DNA from 3 places in the Clostridium sp. LBM24168 genome. Region 1 is predicted to be linked to each of the others. Evidence: a T-box and tRNA genes for the amino acid it is inferred to sense, from the RefSeq annotation. Region 1 holds a T-box; the other regions hold tRNA genes.

Region 1 (3,286 bases):
TTAAAGTATATTTCAATATTTTCTGCAGCAACGTTAATAATCGTATTTTTTATGAAAGTTTCTATATTTAGGGAATTTATGTATCTGTTTATCATATCTTTTTTAATAACATATGCTTTGAAGCCCTTTCACATGAAACTTGTTGATGAGGGAGTCAACAAGTCAATATCAGCTCTTATACTTATATGTATCATAGTATTAATAATAGTAGGAGGATTTTTAGCTGCTCTCCCATATTTTTTCAAGGGGAATCTAAATGTAAAAAATGCTTTAAACAGCATACAGGATTTGATAAATAATATATATACCAGCTTAAAACCTATTAAAAATAGTGGAATATTTCATACTTTTACAAATAATATATATTATAAACTGCAAGATGTAATAATAGGAATATCGGGGAAAATATATGATTTTATATTAAATCTAAGTAGCATACTAATATATGCAATTATAGTACCTATAATAGTATATTACTTTTTAGTAGATGGAAAACGTATAGAATATGGTATATTGAATTTTTTCCCTATAAAGAGTAGAAGTACAGTTTATAAAATAAGCTGTCACATAGATAAGATACTTGGCAGATATATAGTAAGCCAATTGATTTTAAGTTTATTTGTAGGAATAGCTACATTTGTAATACTTGTACTATTAAAAGTGAATTTTCCAATTATACTTTCTTTGATAAATGCTTTTTTTAATATAATACCATATTTCGGTCCCATATTTGGAACGCTTCCAGCCATTTTTATAGCTTTCATGAATTCTCCGAAAACTGCAATTGAGGTTACAATATGGCTATACGCACTTCAGCAAATAGAAGGAAACATATTGTGTCCTAAAATAACAGCAGATAGCATAAGCATGCATCCTCTTACGGTAATTTTATTGCTCCTTATAGGAGATAAGGCAGCAGGATTTATAGGAATGGTGGCTGCTGTACCTCTCGGCGTTATAGTCAAAATAATTTATGAAGATTTGAGATACTATATATTCTGAAGCATATATACAATATAAGATATGTATTGACATCAGAACATATTTTATTTATAATTCTATAGTAATTGAATAAGTTAGAGCAATGATGGGAATAAGTAAGTATATTTTTTCATGAAGAGAGGAAGTGGAAGGTGGAAACTTCTTGTTAAAGTATATTGAAGCTATCCAGGAGTCATTTGAATATTAAGAGACATAAATTGAAATTTAATTTATGTAATTAGGGTGGTACCACGGAATTAGCTTTCGTCCCTTAGGGATGTAAGCTTTTTTTATTTTACATCGTTCTTTTTAATAGGAAAAGGAGAGATACATATAATGAAAAATTTAGGATTAAATGAAATAAGAGAAATGTACTTAAGCTTTTTTGAAAGCAAGGAACATTTGAGGTTGCCAAGTTTTTCTCTAGTTCCCGAACATGATAAGAGTCTACTTTTGATAAATGCAGGGATGGCTCCTCTCAAACCTTATTTTACTGGACTTCAGATTCCACCGAGAAGGAGAATTACTACATGTCAGAAGTGTATAAGAACCGGTGATATTGAAAATGTAGGTAAAACGTCAAGGCATGGTACATTTTTCGAAATGCTTGGGAATTTTTCCTTTGGAGATTACTTTAAAGTTGAAGTAATACCATGGGCGTGGGAATTTATAACTGAGGTTATGAATCTTCCTAAAGAAAGGCTTTATGTTACTATATATCTGGATGATGATGAAGCCTATGATATATGGACAAAGAAAACGGATATAGATCCATCTAGAATATTTAGGCTCGGTAAAGAAGATAATTTTTGGGAACATGGTGAAGGACCATGTGGTCCATGCTCTGAAATCCATTTTGACAAGGTTGGGTTAGATATAGCTAATGCAGAGGAATTTGTAAAAGCAGGTGATGAAGACAAAGTAGTTGAGTTATGGAATCTTGTTTTTACACAATTTGACAAAGACGAGGAGGGAAATTATAATAAATTGCCTAATCCTAATATAGATACAGGCATGGGACTTGAAAGAATGGCTACAGTAATGCAGTGTAAGGACAGCATATTTGAGGTGGATACCATACAAAATATATTAAAAGAGATATGTAAAATTGCAGGAATTGAGTATGGAACAAATAGTGATAATGATGTATCTTTGCGGGTAATAACCGATCACATAAGGAGTGTTACTTTTATGATAAGTGACGGGATATTACCGTCAAATGAGGGAAGAGGATATGTTTTGAGAAGGCTTCTTAGGAGGGCCGTTGTGCATGGCAAAGCTTTGAACATAGATAAAATATTCTTGTGGAAATTGGTGAATGTAGTAGTACAGAATTCCATTAAGGGTTATCCTGAATTGGATGATAAGCAAAAATATATTGAGAAAGTTATAAGACTTGAAGAAGAGAGATTTAATGAAACAATAGATAGTGGAATGACAATATTAAATTCGTTTATAGAGGATATGAAAAGAAACAAAATTAAAGAACTTTCAGGTGAAAGAGCATTTAAGCTCTATGATACTTATGGATTTCCTATAGAGCTTACAAAAGAAATACTTGAAAAAAATGATATGACTGTAGTTCTTGAAACTTTTCAGAAAGAGATGGAAAAGCAAAAAGAAAGGGCCAGGGCTGCAAGAGAACATACAAATTATATGGGAATAGATGATACAATTCTTGATAAAATACCTCTTGATATCAATACTCAATTTAAAGGATACGATACCTTAAGTTTGGAATCAAGTGTTAGTGTTATTATAAAGGATGAAAAAATAGTGACCAGCCTTTCAGAGGGTGACAGAGGAGTAATATTAACAGAATCTACTCCGTTTTATGCAGAAATGGGAGGACAGATAGGTGACAGAGGTATAATATATAATGATGAATTCAAAGGAGAAGTTCTGGATTGTAAAAATAATGTGGCAGGAAAGATACTTCATTTTATTGAGATAATGTCTGGTGAAATTCATGTTAAAGACAAGGTTAATTTAAGTGTAGATGAGGTTAGAAGAAGCAATATAAGGAAAAACCATACTGCAACTCACATTTTAGATGAGGCACTTCGAAAAGTGCTTGGAGGACATGTTCATCAGGCAGGTTCCTATGTAGACGATAGAAGATTGAGATTTGATTTTAATCATTTTGAATCTGTAAGTCATGAACAGCTTATTAAAATAGAAAATTTAGTAAATGAAATTATAATGGGAGCATTAAATGTAAAAACAGAGATAATGTGTTTGGAAGAAGCGAAAAAAAGTGGGGCCATTGCTTTATTCGATAATAAATACAAGGAAAAGGTAAGGG
Region 2 (3,286 bases), 1.4 Mb from region 1:
CACTGTCTCGACAACAAATCCGGCGAAATTGTAGTGCAAGTGAAGATGCTTGCTACCCGCGATTGGACGGAAAGACCCCGTAGAGCTTTACTGCAGTTTAGCATTGAGTTTCGGTATTGTCTGTACAGGATAGGTGGGAGGTATGGAAACCGGGGCGCCAGCCCTGGCGGAGCCACCCTTGGGATACCACCCTGACAGTACTGGAATTCTAACCGGCGGCCATGAAACTGGTCACGGGACATTGTTAGGCAGGCAGTTTGACTGGGGCGGTCGCCTCCTAAAAAGTAACGGAGGCGCCCAAAGGTTCCCTCAGAAGGGTCGGAAATCCTTCTTAGAGTGCAAAGGCATAAGGGAGCCTGACTGCGACACATACAGGTGGAGCAGGGACGAAAGTCGGGCTTAGTGATCCGGTGGTACCTCGTGGGAGGGCCATCGCTCAACGGATAAAAGCTACCTCGGGGATAACAGGCTGATCTCCCCCAAGAGTTCACATCGACGGGGAGGTTTGGCACCTCGATGTCGGCTCGTCGCATCCTGGGGCTGAAGTAGGTCCCAAGGGTTGGGCTGTTCGCCCATTAAAGCGGCACGCGAGCTGGGTTCAGAACGTCGTGAGACAGTTCGGTCCCTATCCGTCGCGGGCGCAGGAAATTTGAGAGGAGCTGTCCTTAGTACGAGAGGACCGGGATGGACTGACCTCTGGTGCACCAGTTGTTCCGCCAGGAGCATTGCTGGGTAGCTATGTCGGGAAGGGATAAACGCTGAAAGCATCTAAGCGTGAAGCCCACCTCAAGATTAGATTTCCCACAGCGTAAGCTGGTAAGACCCCTCGGAGAACACGAGGTTGATAGGTCAGGGGTGTAAGCATGGCAACATGTTGAGCTGACTGATACTAATAGGTCGAGGGCTTGATCAAAATATATCTTACTGTGCAATTTTCAGAGAACAATAGTATTCCATATGGTATACATATGTTTTCCATATTTAATGATTTATGTCAAATATCTGGTGGTTATGACGTGAAGGTAACACCCCTTCCCATTCCGAACAGGATGGTTAAGCTTCATCGTGCCGAGAGTACTGCAGGGGTAGCCCTGTGGCAGGGTAGGTAGCTGCCGGGTTTTAAATTAGGATCTTTAGCTCAGTTGGTTAGAGCAACCGGCTCATAACCGGTAGGTCTGGGGTTCGAGTCCCTGAAGGTCCACCATATGGGGGTATAGCTCAGCTGGGAGAGCATCTGCCTTGCACGCAGAGGGTCAAGAGTTCGAATCTCTTTATCTCCACCATAAGCGACTAGCAAATATTTGTTAGTCGCTTTTTAAGTTGTATTTATATATGATATAATAAATTAAAAATAATTATAAAGGGGTGTTAAGTTGCTTTTTTATAGGTTGAAGCAATTTTATTGGAATTTATGCTCTAATATAAATGAACATGATATGATTTTTTTGAATAATATCTTAAATGATAATGACTTAAGATTGTTTAATAGATTGTCAATTTCAGAACAAAAACATTCTATTAAAGTAGCTTATGATGTAGAAAAAATCTGCAGTGAGAGAAATATAAATTCAGAATTGCTTTTAAAAGCAGCACTTTTACATGATATAGGTAAAATATTTAAAAGGTTTAATATTATTGATAAATCTATAATGGTTTTACTAGATAAAATTACGAGAAGTAGGATAAAGAAAATTTGTAATTTATCTAAAATGTCTAAAATAAGTGTATACTATAATCATGCTGAGCTTGGAGCAAATTTATTACATAAACTTGGTTATAATGAATACATAATTTATCTAGTGAGAAATCACGACAATAAAAATACATATTATAATATTGAACTTAATATACTTAGATATTGTGATGATATTAATTAGAATATTATTATGGTAATTTTATGGTAATTTTACGGAGTATATTTTAAGTTTTGTGATATAATTATAACTGGTATATGTTTTAAATAGCAGTAATTGGAGGTAATTATGAATTCTGAAAAAAGAAGAATACATATAGAAAATATATTAAAAAGTAATAATAAGCCTCAAAAGGGACATGTTTTAGCAGAAGAATTAGGGGTTACAAGACAGGTTATAGTTAAGGATATAGCTATTTTAAGGGCAGAAGGTAAGAATATTATAGCAACACCAGAAGGATATTTAATTCCTAAAAGTGAGGATAATAGAATTAAACAGGTGATTGCAGTTTCACATAAATCATATGAAATGGAGGATGAACTAACTACAATTGTTAAGTTTGGTGGAGTTGTTGAGGATGTAATAATAGAACATTCAATATATGGTGAAATTAAAGGAATGCTTATGATAAAATCCATATATGATGTTAAAAGTTTTATTTCAAAGGTTAAGGAAACAAATTCAGAACCGCTCCTAGTACTCACAGGTGGAGTACATCTTCATACTATTTCTGCAGAAAGTCCTTTTATTATTGATAATATCAAAAGAGAATTGAAAAATAAAAAATATTTAATTTCTAACTAAATTATGCTTTTTAATAAAATAGTCTAAAATAAAATTTAAAAGAGGTGAATTATTTATGAAAAAAAGAGGAATTATAGGTTCGATAATTTTATTTGGAGTTTTAGGATTAATTGTAGTATTTTTAGATAGAATTGTAAATTTTATAGTAAACATTGAATGGTTTAAAGAAGTAGGATATTTATCTATTTATTTTACACAAATAAAAGCTACATTAAAATTAATGATACCAGCTTTTATAATATGTTTTTTATGTATATGGTTTTATTATAAAAGCATAAGACTTAGTATAATGAAGTATAAAAGGGTTATTGAAGTTAATAAAAATAAAGATAATATTCAAAGAAAAATAGTTATATTTTTGAATATTATTGTATCACTTTTTATTTCTTATTTTTTTTCATCCATTTATTGGTATAGAATTCTACAATTTACAAATTCAGTTCCATTTAATGTTAAAGATCCAATCTTACATTTAGATGTATCTTTTTATGTATTTAAATTACCTCTTATACAATCTATCTATAGCGCTTTAGTAAGTCTACTTATTTTTCTTGGAATATTGACTTTCTTGATTTATATGGCTTTAAATTTAAATGATAGATTTGTATCACAAAAAGATTTTAGAAAAAATTTTAAAAATAAGTTTAATAATTTCGACATTAAGAGTGGTATTACTAGGTTTGCTGGAAAACAATTGGCGGTTTTAGCAGCGCTTATAATGGTATGTGTATCAGTAGGATATTTTTTAAAGTCAGTGAATCTTGTTTACAGTAATAGAGGAGTAACTT
Region 3 (3,286 bases), 1.5 Mb from region 1:
TCTGAAGTTGAGGAATTTGTTAAATATTGCTCAGCTAAAATATTTGGAGTTACAGGAAGCGATGGCAAGACAACTACAACTACGCTTATATATAATATGTTGAAAGAAGAAGGTTATAAAAGCTGGATTGGTGGAAATATAGGAACTCCTCTTTTTGATAAAATAGAGAAGATAAATAAAAATGATAAGGTTGTAATGGAGCTTTCCAGCTTTCAGCTTATGACTATGAAAGTTTCTCCACAAGTAGCTGTAGTTACAAATATAAGTCCAAATCATCTGGATATACACAAAAATATGAATGAATATGTGGATGCTAAGAAAAATATATTCAAACATCAAAAAGAAAAAGATTTAGTAGTATTGAATAAAGATAATGATTATACCAATGATATGGTAAAAGAAGCATTAGGAAGAGTAAGGCAATTTAGCATTAAGGAAGAACTTAAATCTGGGGGATATCTAAAGAACGGTGCATTGTATATTGATAATAATGAAGTATGTAAGCTTGATGAGATTAAATTGAGGGGCATGCATAATGTAGCTAACCTATTAACCGCATTTTGTGCTGTAAAGGATGATGTGTCCACCTGTAGTATGAGGAAAATTGCCACTACTTTTGAAGGAGTGGAACATAGATGTGAATTTATAAGAGAATTAAATGGTGTTAAATATTATAATGATTCCATAGCATCAAGTCCTACAAGGACTTTGGCAGGGCTCAAGGCTTTTGAAAAACCTGTTATACTTATAGCAGGAGGATATGATAAAAAAATTCCTTTTGATATACTTGCAGAAGAAGGATATTCTAAAATAAAGATGCTTATTTTACTTGGTGCAACAAAAGATAAAATAATGAAAGCATTTGAAAACTTAAAGATATCAAAAAAAGTTGAAGTCCCAATAGTTGTTGTTAATTCACTTGAGGAAGCTGTAGTGAAAGCTAAACAGGTAGCCATTAATGGTGACATTGTTACTCTTTCACCTGCATGTGCTAGCTTTGACATGTTTGAAAATTTTGAGGTCAGGGGAAATAAATTTAAAGATTTAGTGAGAAATCTAAAATAAAGTTATCTTTCATACATACACATGGATTAAATTCATAAAATCAATAATCCGTGTGTATGAAAAAAGTGTTGACAGTTTGAAAAAAAGAAAGTATAATAATAAACTGTAGTAAAGAGGAATATATATGAAACTATCTGGCAAGGATGGTGTGAATACAACGTGATTTTTTATTTTGAGCAGGTAAGTTAACTGTTATTGTTTTAATATTATAGAAGAGAAATCCGTTGGAATGTAATTGATTGTCAGACTTTAAATTAGGATCTTTAGCTCAGTTGGTTAGAGCAACCGGCTCATAACCGGTAGGTCTGGGGTTCGAGTCCCTGAAGGTCCACCATATGGGGGTATAGCTCAGCTGGGAGAGCATCTGCCTTGCACGCAGAGGGTCAAGAGTTCGAATCTCTTTATCTCCACCATTGATAAAACCATAAATCATTTTGATTATGGTTTTTTTTTATATGAACAAGATATACCTTACAACTATTCCACGTGTATCATTATATGATAAATGCAGAGATAGGAAGATTTATAGAGAAAATAAAGATTAAATTTGTATATATCTATGTCGAATTATAAAATAGTTTGTTTATTGATGATAAAATATCACTTGTCATTTTGGGAATAACAGTAGAAATTAACCATTATATATTAAATTATGTATAAAATAAGTATTGACATATTTAATGTAATGTGTTAATATAAACGAGTTGTTGATTTGAATAAGATGATCCTTGAAAATTAAACAGAATAAGAAACAAGTGAAAACTTGAAGAAATAAACCAGCAATTCTTTTGGGCTGCAGAGATGCAGCAATGAAGTAAATGAGTAGAGACAAACTTTTAAATTGAGAGTTTGATCCTGGCTCAGGACGAACGCTGGCGGCGTGCCTAACACATGCAAGTCGAGCGAAGGAACCCCTTCGGGGGCAACTTAGCGGCGGACGGGTGAGTAACACGTGGGTAACCTGCCTCAAAGAGGGGGATAGCCTCCCGAAAGGGAGATTAATACCGCATAATACCAGAAATCGCATGAATTCTGGATGAAAGGAGAAATCCGCTTTGAGATGGACCCGCGGCGCATTAGCTAGTTGGTGGGGTAGAAGCCTACCAAGGCAACGATGCGTAGCCGACCTGAGAGGGTGATCGGCCACATTGGAACTGAGATACGGTCCAGACTCCTACGGGAGGCAGCAGTGGGGAATATTGCACAATGGGCGAAAGCCTGATGCAGCAACGCCGCGTGGGTGATGAAGGTCTTCGGATTGTAAAGCCCTGTCTTCTGGGACGATAATGACGGTACCAGAGGAGGAAGCCACGGCTAACTACGTGCCAGCAGCCGCGGTAATACGTAGGTGGCGAGCGTTGTCCGGATTTACTGGGCGTAAAGGGTGCGTAGGCGGATGTTTAAGTGAGATGTGAAATACCCGGGCTTAACCTGGGTGCTGCATTTCAAACTGGATATCTGGAGTGCAGGAGAGGAGAACGGAATTCCTAGTGTAGCGGTGAAATGCGTAGAGATTAGGAAGAACACCAGTGGCGAAGGCGGTTCTCTGGACTGTAACTGACGCTGAGGCACGAAAGCGTGGGTAGCAAACAGGATTAGATACCCTGGTAGTCCATGCCGTAAACGATGAGTACTAGGTGTAGGAGGTATCGACCCCTTCTGTGCCGCAGTAAACACAATAAGTACTCCGCCTGGGAAGTACGATCGCAAGATTAAAACTCAAAGGAATTGACGGGGGCCCGCACAAGCAGCGGAGCATGTGGTTTAATTCGAAGCAACGCGAAGAACCTTACCTGGACTTGACATCCCCTGCATAGCCTGGAGACAGGCGAAGCCCTTCGGGGCAGGGAGACAGGTGGTGCATGGTTGTCGTCAGCTCGTGTCGTGAGATGTTAGGTTAAGTCCTGCAACGAGCGCAACCCTTGTTGTTAGTTGCTAACATTAAGATGAGCACTCTAACGAGACTGCCGCGGTTAACGCGGAGGAAGGTGGGGATGACGTCAAATCATCATGCCCCTTATGTCCAGGGCGACACACGTGCTACAATGGGCAGAACAAAGAGAAGCAATACCGCGAGGTGGAGCGAAACTCAAAAACTGTTCCCAGTTCGGATTGCAGGCTGAAACCCGCCTGCATGAAGCTGGAGTTGCTAGTAATCGCGAATCAGCATGTCGCGGTGAATACGTTCCCGGGCCTTGTACACACCGCCCGTCACACCATG

The links. The T-box of region 1 lies ahead of alaS (alanine--tRNA ligase). A T-box ahead of a tRNA ligase gene usually reads a tRNA of that ligase, here a tRNA-Ala.
Region 2: it has a tRNA-Ala gene. The T-box ahead of alaS (alanine--tRNA ligase) is inferred to sense a tRNA for this amino acid. The anticodon was not compared.
Region 3: it has a tRNA-Ala gene. The T-box ahead of alaS (alanine--tRNA ligase) is inferred to sense a tRNA for this amino acid. The anticodon was not compared.

What each region holds. Positions count from the first base shown of each region.
Region 1 is NZ_CP196861.1:1,166,435-1,169,720, forward strand. Features, by position in the region: gene ACSVC9_RS05850 (AI-2E family transporter) at 1-1,002, shown strand, start outside; T-box leader at 1,076-1,256, shown strand; gene alaS (alanine--tRNA ligase) at 1,318-3,286, shown strand, end outside.
Region 2 is NZ_CP196861.1:2,949,996-2,953,281, forward strand. Features, by position in the region: rRNA gene ACSVC9_RS14700 (23S ribosomal RNA) at 1-913, shown strand, start outside; rRNA gene rrf (5S ribosomal RNA) at 1,002-1,118, shown strand; tRNA gene ACSVC9_RS14710 (tRNA-Ile) at 1,128-1,204, shown strand; tRNA gene ACSVC9_RS14715 (tRNA-Ala) at 1,208-1,283, shown strand; gene ACSVC9_RS14720 (HDIG domain-containing metalloprotein) at 1,437-1,877, shown strand; gene ACSVC9_RS14725 (3H domain-containing protein) at 1,983-2,498, shown strand; gene ACSVC9_RS14730 (UPF0182 family protein) at 2,554-3,286, shown strand, end outside.
Region 3 is NZ_CP196861.1:2,793,139-2,796,424, reverse strand. Features, by position in the region: gene murD (UDP-N-acetylmuramoyl-L-alanine--D-glutamate ligase) at 1-1,065, shown strand, start outside; tRNA gene ACSVC9_RS13895 (tRNA-Ile) at 1,323-1,399, shown strand; tRNA gene ACSVC9_RS13890 (tRNA-Ala) at 1,403-1,478, shown strand; rRNA gene ACSVC9_RS13885 (16S ribosomal RNA) at 1,903-3,286, shown strand, end outside.